Regions from separate parts of the Burkholderia aenigmatica genome, predicted to be linked through region 1. Evidence: riboswitches for the same ligand, from Rfam matches in the RefSeq annotation. Region 1 holds a riboswitch; each other region holds the start of a gene.
The links. Region 1 has a riboswitch for cobalamin ahead of cobA (uroporphyrinogen-III C-methyltransferase). Riboswitches for the same ligand answer to the same signal wherever they lie in the genome.
Positions count from the first base shown of each region.

Region 2: linked by a shared signal. The riboswitch ahead of ACN8ZM_RS17220 (CbtB domain-containing protein) and the one ahead of cobA (uroporphyrinogen-III C-methyltransferase) in region 1 are both predicted to bind cobalamin.
Region 3: linked by a shared signal. The riboswitch ahead of ACN8ZM_RS13220 (FecCD family ABC transporter permease) and the one ahead of cobA (uroporphyrinogen-III C-methyltransferase) in region 1 are both predicted to bind cobalamin.

Region 1 is NZ_CP184468.1:1,877,870-1,883,799, reverse strand. It holds gene cobN (cobaltochelatase subunit CobN) at 1-1,356, opposite strand, end outside; gene cobW (cobalamin biosynthesis protein CobW) at 1,363-2,451, opposite strand; cobalamin riboswitch at 2,781-3,048, opposite strand; cobalamin riboswitch at 3,163-3,400, shown strand; gene cobA (uroporphyrinogen-III C-methyltransferase) at 3,570-4,319, shown strand; gene ACN8ZM_RS08765 (cobalamin biosynthesis protein) at 4,316-4,693, shown strand; gene cobO (cob(I)yrinic acid a,c-diamide adenosyltransferase) at 4,731-5,333, shown strand; gene ACN8ZM_RS08755 (cobyrinate a,c-diamide synthase) at 5,336-5,930, shown strand, end outside.
Region 2 is NZ_CP184469.1:38,583-44,512, forward strand. It holds gene ACN8ZM_RS17210 (inorganic phosphate transporter) at 1-908, opposite strand, end outside; gene ACN8ZM_RS17215 (histidine phosphatase family protein) at 1,094-1,681, opposite strand; cobalamin riboswitch at 1,727-1,869, shown strand; gene ACN8ZM_RS17220 (CbtB domain-containing protein) at 1,902-2,111, shown strand; gene ACN8ZM_RS17225 (CbtA family protein) at 2,125-2,847, shown strand; gene ACN8ZM_RS17230 (LysR family transcriptional regulator) at 2,870-3,778, opposite strand; gene metE (5-methyltetrahydropteroyltriglutamate--homocysteine S-methyltransferase) at 3,905-5,930, shown strand, end outside.
Region 3 is NZ_CP184468.1:2,826,353-2,832,282, forward strand. It holds gene ACN8ZM_RS13205 (adenosylcobinamide-GDP ribazoletransferase) at 1-18, opposite strand, end outside; gene cobT (nicotinate-nucleotide--dimethylbenzimidazole phosphoribosyltransferase) at 8-1,063, opposite strand; gene ACN8ZM_RS13215 (ABC transporter ATP-binding protein) at 1,116-1,931, opposite strand; gene ACN8ZM_RS13220 (FecCD family ABC transporter permease) at 1,928-3,043, opposite strand; cobalamin riboswitch at 3,085-3,336, opposite strand; gene ACN8ZM_RS13225 (ATPase) at 3,491-3,841, shown strand; gene ACN8ZM_RS13230 (cell division protein ZapA) at 3,838-4,152, shown strand; RNA gene ssrS (6S RNA) at 4,234-4,415, shown strand; gene ACN8ZM_RS13240 (EVE domain-containing protein) at 4,487-4,948, shown strand; gene ACN8ZM_RS13245 (SIMPL domain-containing protein) at 5,130-5,870, shown strand.

The sequences.
Region 1 (5,930 bases):
GAATGCGGGGCGCAACGCATGCACGGCCGCGTCGTTGGTCACGCCTTCGGTGAGGCGCGCGATCAGCGCGTCACCGTCGGGCGGCAGGTCGGCCACCGCGTAGCCCGCGTCGCGCAGCGCCGCGAGCACGCGCAGCGCGGACGCCGGCGTGTCGAGCCCGACGCCGTTGCCGATCCGCCCTTCGCTTTGCGGATAGTTCGCGAGAATCAGCGCAACGCGCTTGTCGGCGTTGTCGAGCGTGCGCAGCCGGCACCAGCCGCGCGCGAGCGCCGCGACGAACGCGATCCGCTCGGCGTCCGGCTGGTAGCGCACGACGTCGACCTCGGTATGCGGGCAACGGTACGCGAGCCCCTTGAAGCTCACCGCGCGCGTGACGATGCGCCCGTCGACCTCGGGCAGCGCGATGTGCATCGCGATATCGCGCGCATGCAGCCCCTGGTTGTCGGCCACCCACGCGTCACGATTGCCGCCGGACAGGATCACCTGCAACACCGGCGCGTCGCCGGCGAGCACGTCGTGCTCGGGGCTGTCGATCGCGCCAGCTGCGAACGCGGTCGTGTTCAGCACGAGCGCGACGTCGTGCGTGTCGCAGAGCTGCGTGATGACTTCGCGGCTCACCGCGTCCTTCAGCGACGTGACCGCGATCGGCAGCGGATTCAGCCCTTCCTCGATGAGCGCATCGGCCAGCGCGTCGAACACGGCCGTGTTCGCGGCCTGCCAGTGCGCGCGATAGAACAGGATCGCGACGACGGGCGCGCCGGGCGTCCAGCGCGGCCGCCAGTCGTCGACGCTCGCGCGGTCGCGCGCCGGGTGATACAGCGCGGCGGCCGGCAGCGGGCGCGGCAGTTCGGGTTCGTCGCCGAACCCGAGCGTATGGAATGCAATGCTGCGCAGCAGCGCCTCGGCGTTGTGCACGCCACCTTCACGCAGGTAGCGCCACCACAGCCGGCACAGGTCGGGCGCGACCGTGCTCTTCGCGACGAGGTTCGGGTCTTCCTGCAGGTCGCCCGAGAACATCGCGAGCTGCTGCTTGCGCTTCGACGCGAGCGACACGGCCTGCTCGATTCCGTACGGCCAATACGCCTCGCCGCCGAGATGATCGATCACGACCGACTTCGCATGCTGCAGCACGTCGTCGACGTAGAAATCGACCGACGCCGGCTGCCGCAGGAACGTGACGTTCGCGAGCCTGACGCTCGGGAAGCCGGCCGGCAGGTGCGGCACGACGCTAGCCAGCAGCGACAGCGTCGTATCGGCCGAGCTCAGGATCACGATGTCGGCCGGCTGCTGGTCGATCCGGACGACGCCCTGCGTGTCGTCGACAAAGCCGCCCGGCGTGGTGCGCAGCAAATGCATCGTGGGTTACGCCTGTTGCGGCTCGGCCGCGCACGCGGCGTCGAACGCGCGTTGCAGCGCGGCCGCGTCGAGATCCTCGCCGATCAGCACGAAGCGGCTCGCGCGCGTTTCTCCGTCCTGCCAGCGACGATCGAAATAGCTGTCGAAGCGGCGGCCGACGCCCTGGATCACGAGGCGCATCGGCGCGCCGGGCAGCGCGGCGAAGCCTTTCGCGCGATAGATCGTGTGCGCTTCGACGACACGCTGCAGCGCGGCGATCGTCGCTTCGCGCGTGCCGGCGTCGCCCGACACGACGACCGAGTCGAAATCGTCGTGATGGTGATCGTGATCGCCGTCGTCGGCCGAGCCGTGATGGTCGTGACGCAGGTGGATCGTTTCTTCCGATGCCGATTCGAGACCGAGCAGCATCGCGAGATCGAGCTCGCCGCGCGTCGCGCGCACGATCTTCACCTGCGGCGGGATTTCGTCGCGAATCGCGGTTTCGATCTGCGCGAACGCTGCGTCGCCGACGAGATCGGCCTTGTTCACGATCACGAGATCGGCGGACGACAGCTGATCGGCGAACAGCTCGTGCAGCGGCGATTCATGATCGAGGTTCGGATCGGCGCGGCGCTGCGCGTCGACGGCCTGCGGGTTTTCCGCGAACTGGCCACTCGCGGCGGCCGGCCCGTCGACCACGGTCACGACCGCGTCGACCGTGAAGCTGTTGCGGATCGTCGGCCAGTTGAACGCCTGCACGAGCGGCTTCGGCAGTGCGAGGCCCGAGGTTTCGATCAGCACGTGGTCGATGTCCGCGCGCCGCTCGACGAGCGCTTCCATCACCGGATAGAACTCTTCCTGCACGGTGCAGCACAGGCAGCCGTTCGCGAGTTCGTAGAGCTGGCCCGATGCTTCGCCCTGCGCGCCTTCCGCATCCTCGCAGCCGATGCCGCAGCCCTTGAGGATTTCGCCGTCGATGCCGAGCTCGCCGAATTCGTTGACGATCACCGCGATGCGGCGGCCTTCGGCGTGCTGCAGGATGTGGCGCATCAGCGTCGTCTTGCCGCTGCCGAGAAAGCCCGTGACGATCGTGACGGGAAGCTTGCGCATGGTCATGGTAGGTCCTGTGTCGAAAATGGAATCAGCCCGGGATCGTCGCGTCGATGGCGGCGTGGCAGTTCATCTGGCGGATCGCGGGCATGCCGCCGCGCGATCCGGACGGACAGTCGCGGGACGGGCGGAACGACGAAGCGGACATGGTGCTTCCTTGCGAACGGTCGACATCGTGAATGCCAACACGGCTGCCGCCGGCCCGGTGCACGCCGCCTGCCGTTCGCCACGCCGGCCGGCGCGGGTTGGCGCGCAGGCGGATCGGCGGAGAAAGCGGGCAACACGCGGGTGTCGGGCCTGCTGCGGCCGTGGACGATGCGCCGCCTCCCCGCGGCGCTGAACCCCAACGTTTAGGCCGGTATCCGGGCTGACGAACACGCCGCTTCGCCTTCCCGGATGCACGCGGCATCCAGTGGCGGTCGTCCGCATGCGCGCGGCATGCGGCGAAGCGGCGTTGCGTGGCGCTTCTCGCGCGACGCGTTCGCTTACCGTTGCGGGGGCAGCACAGGTTGGCTCGACTGCGGCGCAGGCAGGCTCCCTGTTTCCCGTTTAACTGCGCGCGCCGGAGCGGCGCGCGCGAGCACCAAAACGCGTGCGAGTGTAGGCGGCGGTGCGGGGAGCGTCAAGGCGGAGCGGGCCACCGGGCCCGGTTCCGGATGGCCGGCGCACGTGGCCGAACGCCGTGCGCAGCGGTTCGCGCGGGTGGATCGCTGTGCTATCGTATGCGCCGCGTTCGGTGCTCGCATGCGCATTGCGCGCCTGCAGTTAAACGGGAAACAGGAGGCGGACCACCGCCCGGCCTGTGCTGTCCCCGCAACGGTACGCCGCCCGCGCGCTGCGCTTCCCCGCGCACGCGCCCAGGCCGCCCACGATGCCACTGCCCTTCAGCCGGGCGGGAAGGCTGCGGCCTGGCAAGCGGCCAGCCCGGATACCGGCCGACGCAAGGGGCGAGCCCGAGGCTCGCCGAACGCCCGATCCGCGGGGGACGGATGGGGTGCGCATTCCGCCCGCGTCCGCGCGGGCTTCGTTCGATCCGTCATGCGTTTCCTGTCTGCTGGCCGCCGCCGTGCCGCCCGCCTGCCCTGTTCCACTGTTTCGACACGGTGCGCACCGTGCCGCGCTCGATGAGCCGCGCCTGGCTCATCGGCGCCGGCCCAGGCGACGCCGACCTGCTGACGCTCAAGGCCGTCCGTGCGATCGGCGCGGCGGACGTGCTGCTCGTCGACGATCTCGTGAATCCCGACGTGTTGCGCCATGCGCGTGCCGATGCGCAGATCGAGCACGTCGGCAAGCGCGGCGGTCATGCATCGACGCCGCAGGAGACGATCGTCGCCGCGATGCTCGCGCATCTGCGCGCGGGCCGCAGCGTCGCGCGGCTCAAGGGCGGCGATCCGTTCGTGTTCGGCCGCGGCGGCGAGGAACTGGCCGCACTCGGCGCGGCGGGATTCCCGGTCGAGGTCGTGAACGGCGTCACCGCGGGCATCGCCGCACCGGCCGCAATCGGCATCCCGGTCACGCAACGCGGCGACGCGCAGGGCGTGATTTTCGTCACGGGCCACGGCGCGGGCGCCGGCGAACCCGACTGGCGCGCGCTCGCGGCCACGCGCATGACGATCGTCATCTACATGGGCATTCGCCGCCTCGACACGATTGCAGCCGCGCTGCGTGAAGGCGGCCTGCCCGGCGATACGCCGTGCGCGGCGATCGAGAACGCGACGCGCCCCGAACAGCGGCACGTGCTCGCGACGCTCGACACGCTCGTCGAACGCATCGGCGCGACTGGCATCGGCTCGCCGGCCATCGTCGTGATCGGCCGCGTCGCGGCGTTCGCCGACGATCCCGCGGTACGTGCCGCGCTCGGCAGCGGCGCATGATGCGCGTCGCGCTCGGCGTCGGTTTCCGCGCGGGCGTGACGGCCGCGCAACTCGATGCCGCGATCCGCGCGGCGCTGACCCTGTACCCGGGCGCCGAACCGGCGCTCGTTGCGACGCTCGCCGACAAGGCGCGTGCCCGCGCGCTGCGCACGCTGTGTGCGCGCCGCGGCTGGCCGCTCGTCGCGTTCGACGCGGCACGACTCGCGCGCCGTCCGGAGCTGGCCGCAAGCGGCCCGTCGGATGCCGCGCTCGCCCGCTTCGGCGTCGCGGGCGTGGCCGAACCGTGCGCGCAGCTCGCGGCGCCGCACGGCCGGCTGCTGGGCCCCAAATCGATCCGGGACGGCGTGACGGTCGCGCTCGCCGGCCCGCTCTGAACCCTTTGTTTCGCTTTCTTTCGACAGGACCAATCCGATGAAAACCGACGCCGAATCCCATCAACGGATGACCGAACGCCGCCGTGCCGGCCATGAGAAGAAGCAGGCCGCCGCCGTCAACGAAAAGGGCCTGCTGATCGTCAATACCGGCAATGGCAAGGGCAAGAGCACGGCCGCGTTCGGCATGGCCGTGCGCGTGCTCGGCCACGGCATGCGGCTCGGCGTCGTGCAGTTCATCAAGGGCGCGCTGCACACGTCCGAGCGCGACTTCCTCGGCGCGGTGGCCGAATGCGATTTCGTGACGATGGGCGACGGCTATACGTGGAACACGCAGAACCGCGACGCCGATATCGCGACCGCGCGCAAGGGCTGGGACGAGGCGCGCCGGATGATCGAGAGCGGCGACTACCGGATGGTGATCCTCGACGAACTGAACACGGTGCTGAAGTACGAATACCTGCCGCTCGACGAAGTGCTCGCGACGCTGGCCGCGCGCCCTGATTCGGTACACGTCGTCGTGACCGGGCGACACGCGCCCGACGCGCTGATCGACGCGGCCGACCTCGTCACCGAGATGCGGCTCGTCAAGCATCCGTACAAGGAACAAGGCGTGAAGGCGCAGCGCGGCGTGGAGTTCTGAGCGTGCCGGCCTGCCCCGCGCTGATCGTCAGCGCGCCCGCGTCGGGTCAGGGCAAGACGTCGGTGACGGCCGGTCTCGCGCGGCTGCACCGCCGGCTCGGCCGGCGCGTGCGCGTGTTCAAGACCGGGCCCGACTTTCTCGATCCGATGCTGCTCGAACGTGCGAGCGGCGCGCCCGTGCATGCGCTCGACCTCGGGATGGTCGGCGAGGCCGGCTGCCGCGCGCTGCTGGCCGACGCCGCGCGCGAGGCCGACCTGATCCTGATCGAGGGCGTGATGGGGCTGTTCGACGGTACGCCGAGCAGCGCCGACCTCGCGGCCGCGTTCGGCGTGCCGGTCGTCGCGGTGATTTCCGCGAAATCGATGGCGCAGACGTTCGCGGCGATCGCGTTCGGGCTCGCGCGGTTCCGGCCGGAGCTGCCGTTTCATGGCGTGCTGGCGAATCGCGTCGGCTCGGCCCGGCACGCGGAACTGCTGCAACAGGCGCTGCCCGACGACCTGCGCTGGCTCGGGCACATGCCGGCCGATACGGGCATTGCGCTGCCGGAGCGGCATCTCGGCCTGCACCAGCCGAACGACATCGACGATCTCGATGCGC
Region 2 (5,930 bases), on a different replicon from region 1:
GCCTGGTTCGCGACCGCGACGAACGTCTGCGTCTCGGCCGGCGTGACGGCCTTGTTTAACGCATAGGCGGTCGGCACCGTGCCGATCAGGATCAGCATGATGAGGCCCATCCCTTTCTGCCCGTCGTTCGAACCGTGCGCGAACGACACGCCCGTGCAGGTCAGGATCAGCAGGCAGCGAATCCAGAACGGCGGCGGCTGATCCTTCGGCGGCTCCTTGTACAGCTCCGGAATCCGCACGAGGGTTTTCAGCACGAGCAGCAGCAGCGCTGCACAGAGGAAGCCGACGATTGGCGAGAACAGCAGCGACTTGCCGACACCGAGCGCCTGGCCCCAGTCGACGCCGCTCGTGCCGGACGGCCCGTGCATCAGCTGGTTCATCAGCCCGACGCCGATGATCGACCCGATCAGCGTATGCGAGCTCGACGACGGCAACCCGAAGTACCAGGTCGCGAGGTTCCACACGATCGCGGCGATCAGCAGCGCGAACACCATCGCGAAGCCCGCACCGCTGCCGACCTGCAGGATCAGCTCGACCGGCAGCAGTTGCAGGATGCCGAACGCGACGGCGCCGCTCGAGATCATCACGCCGAGGAAGTTCCAGAGGCCCGACCAGATCACCGCGACGTTCGGTGTCAGCGAGTGCGTATAGATCACGGTCGCGACCGCGTTCGCGGTGTCGTGGAAACCGTTGACGAATTCGAAGCCGAGCGCGATCAGCAGTGCAGCGCCGAGCATCAGGTACGGGAACAGCGATCCTTCGCGCATCGGCGACAGATCGTCGATCAGGTGCGTGGCGATATAGACCGCACCAATCGCGAGCACCAGCAGGAAGACGGCATAGCCGAGCTGCCTGGTGCGCTCGACGGAACCCGAACTGTTCGGGGTAGACGAAGCAGGTTGATTCATGACGGTATCTCGTATGGGAACCGCGACCGATCCTAGCTTCGGCTAGCAGTCAGTTTGATGACAGTAGGGATGGCGAACGGTGGGGCTTGCGGCGACGTAAGGTGAACATCGCCATGCGATTGCGATACGGCACAACGCGTCGGCTGGCGTCGTGGCCCATATCGCGAACGCAACACGGCAGGAGGCTAGGCGCCAGTGTCGCGCCGATCGCCGTCCGCGATCAACATCCAGCCGTGCGGCGACGCAGCGAATGTCGTGCACGATAGCGGCGCCACGTCGATGCGGGTTGCCGCGCCGGAACCCATCCGCAGCGCATGCGCGACGGCCGCACGCACGATCGGCGCATGCGTGATGGCGACGATGTCTCGGCCGTGTTGCAGCGCGTTCAACCATGTGCCGACGCGGCGCATGGCTGCATCGAACGATTCGCCGCCGTGCGGCGACGCCAACGGATCGCCGATCCACGCGCCCAGCTCGTCAGGCTGGTCGCGCGCGAGGTCGTGCAGCCGCTTGCCGCGCCAGTTTCGGTAATCGATGTCGCGCAGCGCGTCGTCGATGTCGGCGTGCAGGCCGAGCGCATCGGCGGTCTGCACCGCACAGCGCGCCGGGCTGCACAGCACGAGCGAGCCGGCGACGTCCGTCCACCGGTCGCGCAGCGTCGCGGCGTCGGCGAGCCCGTGCGCGTCGAGCAGATCGTCGTCGGGAAACGTGCCGGTGCGCATCGCCCGGGTCGATGCGTGTGCAATCAGGCGCAGCGAGGCGTGCAGGTTCATGTGGGTTGTCGGGGGAGCCGGGACGGGCGCGTTCGCCCATTTTTCGCTGCTTCAACACGCGAACGTTCGCGCGTACAATTCGCCCGATACGAAACGCGGAAGCCGGTGCAATTCCGGCGCGGTCGCGCCACTGTAACCGGTGATCCATGATCCCGGAAGCCAGACCTGCCTTCGTACCCATCCAACATTTGTCGGGGCGCGATTCCCCTGAGGTGCATCCATGAGCGAAGCAGTGCTGAAGCCGGCGGTCGTACCGGCGCCCATCCCCGTCCGTGAACTGTTGCCGTGGGCCGTGTTCGTCGGCCTGATCCTGCTGCTCGCGATTTATTTCGTCGGCGCGGAACAAGGCGCAACGTCGCTCGTGCCGGGCATGTACGTGCACGAGTTCGTCCACGACGGCCGCCATCTGCTCGGCTTCCCCTGCCACTGACGCGGAGTTCACGATGGTCGGAAAGCTGCTCATGCGCGGGATGCTCGCAGGCATCGCCGCAGGCCTCCTCACGTTCGGTTTCGCGAAAATCGTCGGCGAACCGCAAGTCGATCAGGCGATCTCCTTCGAAGAAAAACTCGACGCCGCCAAGGGCGACGCGCCGGAACCCGAGCTGGTGAGCCGCCACACGCAGGCCGGCTTCGGCCTGCTGACGGGCGTCGTGACCTATGGCGCGGCGTTCGGCGGGCTGTTCTCGCTGGTCTTTGCATATGCTTATGGTCGCGGCAGCCGTCTCCCGGCACGACCGCTGGCCGCGTGGCTCGCGGTGGCGGCGTTCATCGCGCTCGTGATCGTGCCGAACATCAAGTACCCGGCCAATCCGCCGTCGGTTGGAGACCCCGACACGATCGGCTATCGCACGGGCCTGTTCTTCCTGATGATCGCGATCTCGATCGCGACGATGGTGTTCTCGGTCAGCGTGCGCCGCCATCTGCTGGCGAAGCTCGGGCAATGGAACGCGTCGATCGTCGCGGGGCTCGTGTTCATCGTGATCATCGCGGCCGTGCAGCTCGGGCTGCCGTCGATCAACGAAGTGCCGGCTGCTTTCCCGGCCGTCGTGCTGTGGAAGTTCCGCGCCGCGGCGATCGGCATGCAGGTGATCATGTGGACGACGATCGGCCTGCTGTTCGGCGCATGGGTCGAGCGCGGCGAACGTATCGGCATGCGCGCCGCCTGACGCGCACTGCCACGGGGCGCGCCTAGCGCAGCATGCGCGGCGCGCTCCACGTCGATTCGCGCGCCAGCGCGACGAACGCGGCCAGATAGTCGATCGACGCATCCGCCTCGCGGATGCCGAGGAAGATCTGCTTCGCGATCCCCTTCTTGCCGAGCTTGACCGGCACGACCGGCATCCGGTCGGCGTATTCGTCGGCCAGCCATCTCGGCAGCGCGGCCACGCCGCGCCCGCTCGCCACCATCTGCAACATGATGTCGGTCGTCTCGATCGACTTGTGCCGCTTCGGCACGATGCCGGCCGGCGTCAGGAACTGGTTGTAGATGTCGAGCCGGTCGGTTTCGACCGGATAGGTGATCAGGATTTCGTCGGTCAGCTGCTCGGGCGTCACGTAATCGGCGTTGGCGAAACGGTGTGCGTCCGCGACCACCAGCACCTGCTCGTAGTCGAACACGGGGTCGAAGCGCAGCCCCGGCTTGTTCAGCGGATCGGGGGTCACGAGCACGTCGATGTCGTAGCCGAACAGCGCGCCGATCCCGCCGAACTGAAAGCGCTGCTTCACGTCGACGTCGACGTCGGGCCAGCGCGACAGGTACGGCGACACGACCTTCAGCAGCCACTGGTAGCACGGGTGGCACTCCATCCCGATACGCAGCGTGCCGCGCTCGCCCTTCGCGTACTGCTTCATCCGCTCCTCGGCCAGCTCGAACTGCGGCAGCAGCCGGTTTGCCAGCTTCAGCAGATACTGCCCGCCCTGCGTCAGCCGCAGGCCGCGCCCCTCGCGATCCCAGATCGGCGTGCCGAGCTGCTGCTCGATTTTCCGGACGGTATGGCTGAGCGCCGATTGCGTGAGGTGCAGCGCGTTGGCGGCCGCAGTCAGCGAGCCCTGGCGCTCGACTTCACGAATGACGACGAGATGGAATCGTTCCAGCATGGTTATCGCTCATCCTGAATGTACATGAACAACTTTAATGGATAAATGAAATAATGCCATTTTATTTCATGGTTTGAAATACCTATCATGGTTGCCGGACCTTCACTACTCCTGGACGGCAGCGCCATGGTGACGACACACAATCTCGGTTTCCCGCGCATCGGCGCCAAGCGCGAACTCAAGTTCGGCCTCGAACGCTACTGGAAGGGCGAATCGTCGCGCGACGAACTGAAGGCGCTCGGCGCGCAACTGCGCGAGCGTCACTGGAGCGACCAGCGCGACCTCGATTTCGCGCCGGTCGGCGACTTCGCGTTCTACGACCAGGTGCTCGACATGAGCTTCACGCTCGGCAACCTGCCGAAGCGCGTGCAGGGCTTCCACGGCGATGCGCTCGACAACTATTTCCGTGTGGCGCGCGGCCGTTCGGCGCAGTCGGAAGAAGCGCACGCAGCGTGCTGCGGCGGCGTCGCGGCCGGCGAAATGACGAAGTGGTTCGACACGAACTATCACTACATCGTCCCGGAATTCCACGCCGACACGAACTTCTCGCTCGACCCGTCGCGCCTGCTGCAGCAACTCGCCGAAGCGAAGGCGCAGGGCGTGAAGGCGAAGCCGGTGATCATCGGCCCCGTCACGTATCTGTGGCTCGGCAAGGCGAAGGACGACTCGGATCGCCTCGCGCTGCTGCAGAAGCTGCTGCCGGTGTATGGCGCGCTGCTCGACACGCTGACCGCACAGGGCGTCGAATGGGTGCAGATCGACGAACCGATCCTCGTTACCGAGCTCGACGCCGAATGGCAGCAAGCGTTCAAGACCGCGTACGCGGCGCTCGAAACGCGCCGGATCAAGGTGCTGCTCGCGACGTATTTCGGCCAGCTGCAGGGCAACCTCGCGCTCGCCGCGTCGCTGCCGGTCGACGGCCTGCACATCGATGCGATCAACGCCCGTGACGAAATCGACGCGCTGGTGCGCGAACTGCCGGCGGAGCGCGTGCTGTCGGTCGGTGCGATCAACGGTCGCAACATCTGGAAGACGAACCTGAACGCCGCGCTCGACTGGCTCGAGCCGCTCGCGACCCAACTGGGCAGCCGTCTGTGGCTCGCGCCGTCGTGCTCGCTGCTGCATGTGCCGGTCGATCTCGCGAGCGAAGAGAAGCTCGACGCCGAGATCCGCGCGTGGCTCGCGTTCGCGCTGCAGAAGCTCGACGAACTGAAGGTGCTCGCGATCGCGCTGAACCAGGGCCGCGACAAGGTGGCCGATGCGCTGGCCGCGAACGCCGCCGCGATCCAGTCGCGCCGTCATTCGCCGCGCGTGAACAACCCGGCGGTGAAGGCTTCGATCGCCCGGATCGATGCGCAGCTCGGCAACCGCGTGAGCCCCTATACGCAGCGCGCGCCGAAGCAGTCGGCACGCCTTAACCTGCCGGCGTTCCCGACGACGACGATCGGCTCGTTCCCGCAGACCGGCGAAATCCGCCAGGCCCGCAGCCAGTTCAAGGCCGGCGTGCTGAATGAAGCAGGCTACCGCGCGGCGATGCAGGCTGAAATCGAACGCAGCGTGCGCGAGCAGGAAGCGCTGGAACTCGACGTGCTCGTGCACGGCGAAGCCGAGCGCAACGACATGGTCGAATACTTCGGCGAGCAGCTCGACGGCTATGCGTTCAGCCAGTTCGGCTGGGTGCAGTCGTACGGTTCGCGCTGCGTGAAACCGCCGATCCTGTTCGGCGACATCAGCCGCCCAAAGGCGATGACGGTCGAGTGGATCACGTATGCGCAGTCGCTGACGAACAAGCCGATGAAGGGCATGCTGACCGGCCCCGTGACGATCCTGAACTGGTCGTTCGTGCGTGACGACCAGCCGCGCTCGGTGTCGTGCTACCAGCTCGCGCTGGCGATCCGCGAGGAAGTGCTCGATCTCGAGAAGGCCGGTGTGCGCGTAATCCAGATCGACGAGGCCGCGCTGCGCGAAGGGCTGCCGCTGCGCCGCGCGCAGTGGGGTGAATACCTGAAGTGGGCGGTCGAATCGTTCCGCATCACCGCGAACGGCGTGCAGGACGATACGCAGATCCACACGCACATGTGCTATTCGGAGTTCAACGACATCATCGCGTCGATCGCCGACATGGACGCGGACGTGATCACGATCGAGACGT
Region 3 (5,930 bases), 950 kb from region 1:
CGCGCGATCAGGCGTCACGATTGTCGACGCCGGCGGATTCGAAGCTCGCCATTTCGGTGAGGAACGCAGCCGCCGCACGCACGAGCGGCAGCGCGAGCGCCGCGCCGGTGCCTTCGCCGAGCCGCAGGTCGAGCGCGAGCAGCGGCTTCGCGCCGAAATGCTCGAGCATGCGCCGGTGCCCGGCCTCGTGCGACGTATGCGAGAACACGCAGTAATCGCGCACGCCGGGCACGATGCGCTCGGCGACGAGCAGCGCAGCCGTCGCGATGAAACCGTCGACGAGGATCGTCATCCGCTCGCTTGCGGCCGCGAGATACGCGCCCGTCATCATCGCGATCTCGAAGCCGCCGAACGTCGCGAGCACGTCGAGCGGCGCAATCGCGTGCGAGTGCTTGACGAGCGCACGGCCGAGCACCGCGCGCTTGTGCGCGAGGCCCTGGTCGTCGAGGCCCGTGCCGCGCCCGACGCAGGCATCGATCGGCACGCTGAGCAGGCGGCTCATCAGGCACGCGGCCGACGACGTGTTCGCGATCCCCATCTCGCCGAAGCCGATCACGTTCGTGCCGAGCGACGCATGCAGGCGCACGCGCGCCGCGCCGGCCGCGATCGCCGTCATCGCCTCGTCGCGCGTCATCGCCGGCTCCGCCGCGAAGTTGCGTGTGCCGCGCGCGACCGGCAGCGACACCAGCCGGTCGGACAGCGGCAGCGGCGACGCGACGCCCGCATCGACGATCTCGAGCGCGCTCTGCACGGCGCCCGAGAACGCGTTGATTGCCGCGCCGCCGGCGAGGAAATTCGCGACCATCTGGGCGGTCACCGCTTGCGGATAAGGACTCACGCCCTCGGCGGCAATCCCGTGATCGCCGGCAAACACGATCATCACCGGACGCTGCACGACCGGCCGCTCGGTGTGCTGGATCAGGCCGATCTGCAGTGCGATCGCCTCGAGCTGGCCGAGGCTGCCGGGCGGCTTGGTCTTGTGGTCGATCACGTGCTGCAGGCGCTTGCGCAGCGCGTCGTCGAGCGGCGCGATCGCGGGCGGGAAGTGGGTCGGGGTCGTCATCGAAAAGCCATGTCGTTGGCGCGGTATGCGCCGCGCATCGGAAAAGGAAAGGTCATTGTCGCTCGGGCCACGCCGGCAGCAGCGCATCGCGGCCGTTCTCGCGGATCAGCACCAGCGGATAACCGAACGCGTCGCTCGCGCGCTCGGGCGTCAGCACGTCGTGCACGGGGCCTGCCCACGCGTGGCCGCGGCCGTCGAGCAACAGCGCGTGCGTCGCGAAACGCCGCGCGAGATTCAGATCATGGCACGAGAACAGCACCGTGCGCGGGCCCGCGTCGAGCCATGCGGCCAGCGCGGTCAGGCAATCGATCTGGTGATGCAAGTCGAGATGCGCGAGCGGTTCGTCGAGCAGCATCAACGGCGCGTCCTGGCACAGCGTCGCGGCCAGCGCGACACGCTGCCGCTCGCCGCCCGACAGCGACAGCACGTCGCGCGACGCGAGCGCGGTGAGGTCGAACGTCGCCAGCGCGTCGCGCGCGGCCGCGCGGTCGCCGTCGCGCTCCCAGCCCCAGCCGCCGAGATACGGAAAGCGGTTGAGCAGCACCGTGTCGAATACGGTCGCGCTGAATACGTCGTGCAGTTGCTGCGGCATCAGCGCGCGGCGCTGCGCGAGCTGCTCGGGCGGCCATGCGGCAAGCGGCCGACCGTCGATCTCGACGTGTCCGCCGGTCGGCGGCTGCAGCCCGGCGAGGGTCGCAAGCAGCGTCGTCTTGCCCGCGCCGTTCGGACCTGCGACGCACCAGATCTCGCCGGGACGGAACGCCCGGGTGAAGCCGTCGAGCAGCGTGCGTGCGCCGGCCTTCAGCGTCAGGTCGACAGCCGCGTAGTTCATGTCGCCGGCCGTGGCGTGCAGTGCGGCCCCCGTCATCGCATCGGCCTCCTCAACAACATCCACAGGAACACCGGCACGCCGATCAACGCGGTCATCACGCCGACCGGCAGTTGCGCGGGCGCGATCGCGGTGCGGGCGAGCAGGTCGGCCGCCATCACGCCGCCGCCGCCCGCGAGCATCGCGGCGGGCAGCAGCATCCGCTGGTCGTTGCCGAAGGCGAGCCGCAGCGCATGCGGCACGACGAGGCCGACGAAGCCGATCGTGCCGGCCGTCGTCACTGCGGCCGCCGCGGCCAGCGACGCGACGAGATAGATCCGCACGCGCAGGCGCGCAACGGGCACGCCGAGCGCGAGCGCGGTCGCATCGCCGCGCAGCAGCACGTTCAGTTGCGGCGCGGCCGGCAGCGCGACGCAGGCGGCCAGCAACAGCGCGCCCCACGCGAACCACGGCGCGGTCACGCCGTTCAGGTCGCCGGTCAGCCAGAAGATGATCCCGCGCAGTCGTGCGTCGGGTGCAAGCGACAGCAGCAGCGTGACGAGCGCGCCCCACCCCGCCGCGATCACGACGCCCGTGAGCAGCAGCCGCGGCGACGCGTCGCGCGACTCGCCACGCCACAGCTCGCGGCGCGCGAGACCGAGCACGAGCGCGACCGACACGAGCGAGCCGGCGAACGCCGATGCGTCGACGAGCCACCACGCGCCGCCCGCGATCATCGCGACGAGCGCGAAGCCGGCCGCGCCGCCCGATACGCCGAGCACGTACGGTTCCGCGAGTGGATTGCGCAACAGCACCTGCAGCAGCGCACCGGCAAGCGCAAGCAGCGCGCCGCATGCGAAGCCCGCGAGCGCGCGCGGCAGGCGCAGCGTGCGGACGATGTCGGCGAGCAGCGCGTCGCCGCCATGCGGCACGAGCGACGCAAGCGCCTGCCAAGGCGACATCGGCACGCTGCCGATCGACAGCGACGCAACGAACAGCAACGCGACCGCCGCGGCGAGCGCGGCCCAGATCGCAGTGGCGCGCGCGGCGCTCATGCCGCGCACGGCGCCGCACACGACATGCGGCGCCCCCGCTTGCGGAGGCCGGCCGGTCGTGACTGAAGCGCCGCGCGGACGATTGGGGTCAGCATCGAAGAAAATTCCGTGAAGCATTGCGCGCCCCGCCTCCCCGCAGGCCGCGCGTCACGAAGCCCGTGCGGGCTCCCCGTCTCGGCCGGTATCCGGGCTGGCGGCGGTCCGGCTCGCCTTCCCGCGCGATGACGCGCAGTGGCCCGCGTCCGCATGCAATACCTGCACGTGAAACGCGCCCGAGCCGGCCTGCGTCACCGGACGCGGCCGCTTACCGTTGCGGGGGCAGCGCAGGTTGGCGGGCTTCCGGCGCCCGCGTCCTGCTTCCCGTTTAACCGCGCGTTCCACGCGCGAGCACCGAGGCGGCGCCAGTTTAGGAGCGGGTCGCGCGAGCGTCAAGGAAGCGTCCGGACACGCACGGGACGCGCCGATTCACGGCGAGAAGCAGGGGTGTTACGACTGGAAACGTTACAGATGTCGGATTGCGCGTTATTCCGCGCTAAAATGCTGGGTCTTTAGAGGACGCAGCAAATGCTCAACGAACTCGAAACCCTATCTCAAAATATTGGCCGTCTGATTTCGCTGAACAAGCGCTATCACTCGGAACGGCTCGCGCTCGAGGAGCAGGTCGCGCAATTGCGCGCGGATGCGGACACTGTCCGCGCGGAACTCGCGCAACTGCGCGACGAACGCAATGCACTTGCGGCCGAGCGTGACACGCTGTCGGCAAAGATCGACGACGCCCAGGTGAAACTGAACGCGATTCTCGAAAAGCTGCCGCGCTCGAAAAGTGCGGAGCAAGCCGACAACCAGCTCGACCTGCTGGATGCACAGGCGCGTGCGGATGGCGATGACGCGGCCAGCCACGGAGAACATGCATGAGCACCAAGCAGATCGAAGTCTCGATTCTCGGTCAGGCCTATCGGCTCGCCTGCTCGGCCGAGACCGAAGCGGCGCTGCTCGAAGCGGTCGCGCGCGTCGACGCCGAAATGTCGAAAATCCGCTCGAACAGCTCGGTACGCGGCACCGATCGCATCGCCGTGATGGCGGCGCTGTCGCTCGCGTCCGAATTGCTGCGGCTGCAAACGAGCGTGCGGCACGGTGAAGCATTTCCGGCGGAGGAAATCCGTCGTACAATGCACCAGATGAATGAACAGCTCGGTGCGGTGCTCGCACAGCACGAGACGCAGTAACGTTTCAATCGATGCGTCGATTCCCCTTGATCTCAGAGATCAACAGTGGTCAAATTGGCGCATCGAATCACAGTTCAGTCAGCTTCCCTGCCTGGTTCGCCAAGGTCATATATTCCTTGAACCAATGCCATGTGCACGGTTGCGGAAATTTGTAGCACGGGCGCGCGCGTCACTCTGTCTGATGTACCCGAAGTGCTGCTAACTGCGACCAATTCTGAACCTCAGGTTCAGGATGCCGGCCTAGCGGCCAAGGCGGGGGCCTATCCAACGGCATCGGGCGAAGCCCGGTGCCGTTTTCTTTTGTAGCAGCCTCTTTCTGCGTCGATCACGATCCATGCAATACTGGCTGATGAAGTCCGAACCGGACGAAGCAAGCATCGACGATCTCGCCAACGCACCGCAGCGCTCGCTGCCGTGGACGGGCGTGCGCAATTATCAGGCGCGCAATTTCATGCGCGACACGATGAAGATCGGCGACGGCGTGCTGTTCTATCACTCGAGCTGCCCCGAGCCGGGCATCGCGGGCCTCGCCGAAGTGTCGTCGACGCCCTACCCCGATCCCACGCAGTTCGATCCGAAAAGCCCCTATTACGACCCGAAGTCGACTCAGGAAGCGCCGCGCTGGCTGCTCGTCGACGTGCACTACGTGAAAAAATCGCCGCTCGTGCCGCTCGCCGCGCTGCGCGAACACGACGAACTCGCCGACATGCGCGTGCTCGCACGCGGCAACCGGCTGTCGATCACGCCCGTCACGCGCGCCGAATGGCGCTTCATCACCGAAAAGCTGATGAAGTAGGCGCGCGCCAAAGGTCAAATCTGGTCAGTACGCACCACCGCCGCGGAACTCGCGGCACTTTCGCGCAGCCTAAGCAACCGCTGTCGGCCGATCGGGCCGGTTGTCGTTTTTTTCGTCGCGCGGTACGCCCGCGTCGTGCACGCGCGATCCGCGTGCACGCCCTCGCACAAGGAGTCCAACAATGACCAAGAAATCCGCACTCGCGCTGTCGCTCGCCCTTGCCGCCGCCGTTCCCGTTGCGTTGACGCTCGCGTCGTCCACCGCGCACGCGCAAACCGCGAACCCGCACTTTCCGGAGCCGGCGGGCGTGTTGTCGCTGTCGTCGCAGGCCAGCACCGACGTGCCGCAGGACATCATCCACATCACGCTGTTCTACGAGCAGCAGGCCAAGGATCCGGGCAGCCTCACCGCGCAACTGAACCAGCGCGCCGATGCAGCGCTGTCGCAAGCGAAGGGCGTATCGGGCGTCACTGCGCACACGGGCGCATTCTCCGTCTATCCGAGCACCGATCGCGACGGCAAGATCTCCGCATGGCGCGGCCGCACCGAAGTCGCGCTCGAATCGCGCGATTTCGCGGCAGCGTCGAAGCTTGCAGGCCAGTTGTCGAACCTGATGCAGGTCGCGAACGTCGAGTTCTCGCTGTCGCCGGAAGCGCAGCGCGCGGCCGAGCAGAAGCTGACGACCGAGGCGATCAAGTCGTTCCGCGCCCGCGCGGACGAAGCTGCGAAGGCCTTCGGTTACAGCAGCTACACGATCCGCGACGTGAACGTCGGCGGCGGCCGCAACGTGCAGCCGTACCCGCGCATGATGGCGATGGCCGCAGCACCGATGGACAGCGCCAAGATGAGCGCACCGATCGCGGTCGAAGGCGGCAAGGCCACCGTGTCGGTCACCGTCAACGGCTCGGTGCAGATGAAGTAACGCGCAGCGCGCGGCAGTCCGAAATGAAAAACGCCGGCCCGAGGGCCGGCGTTTTTCATT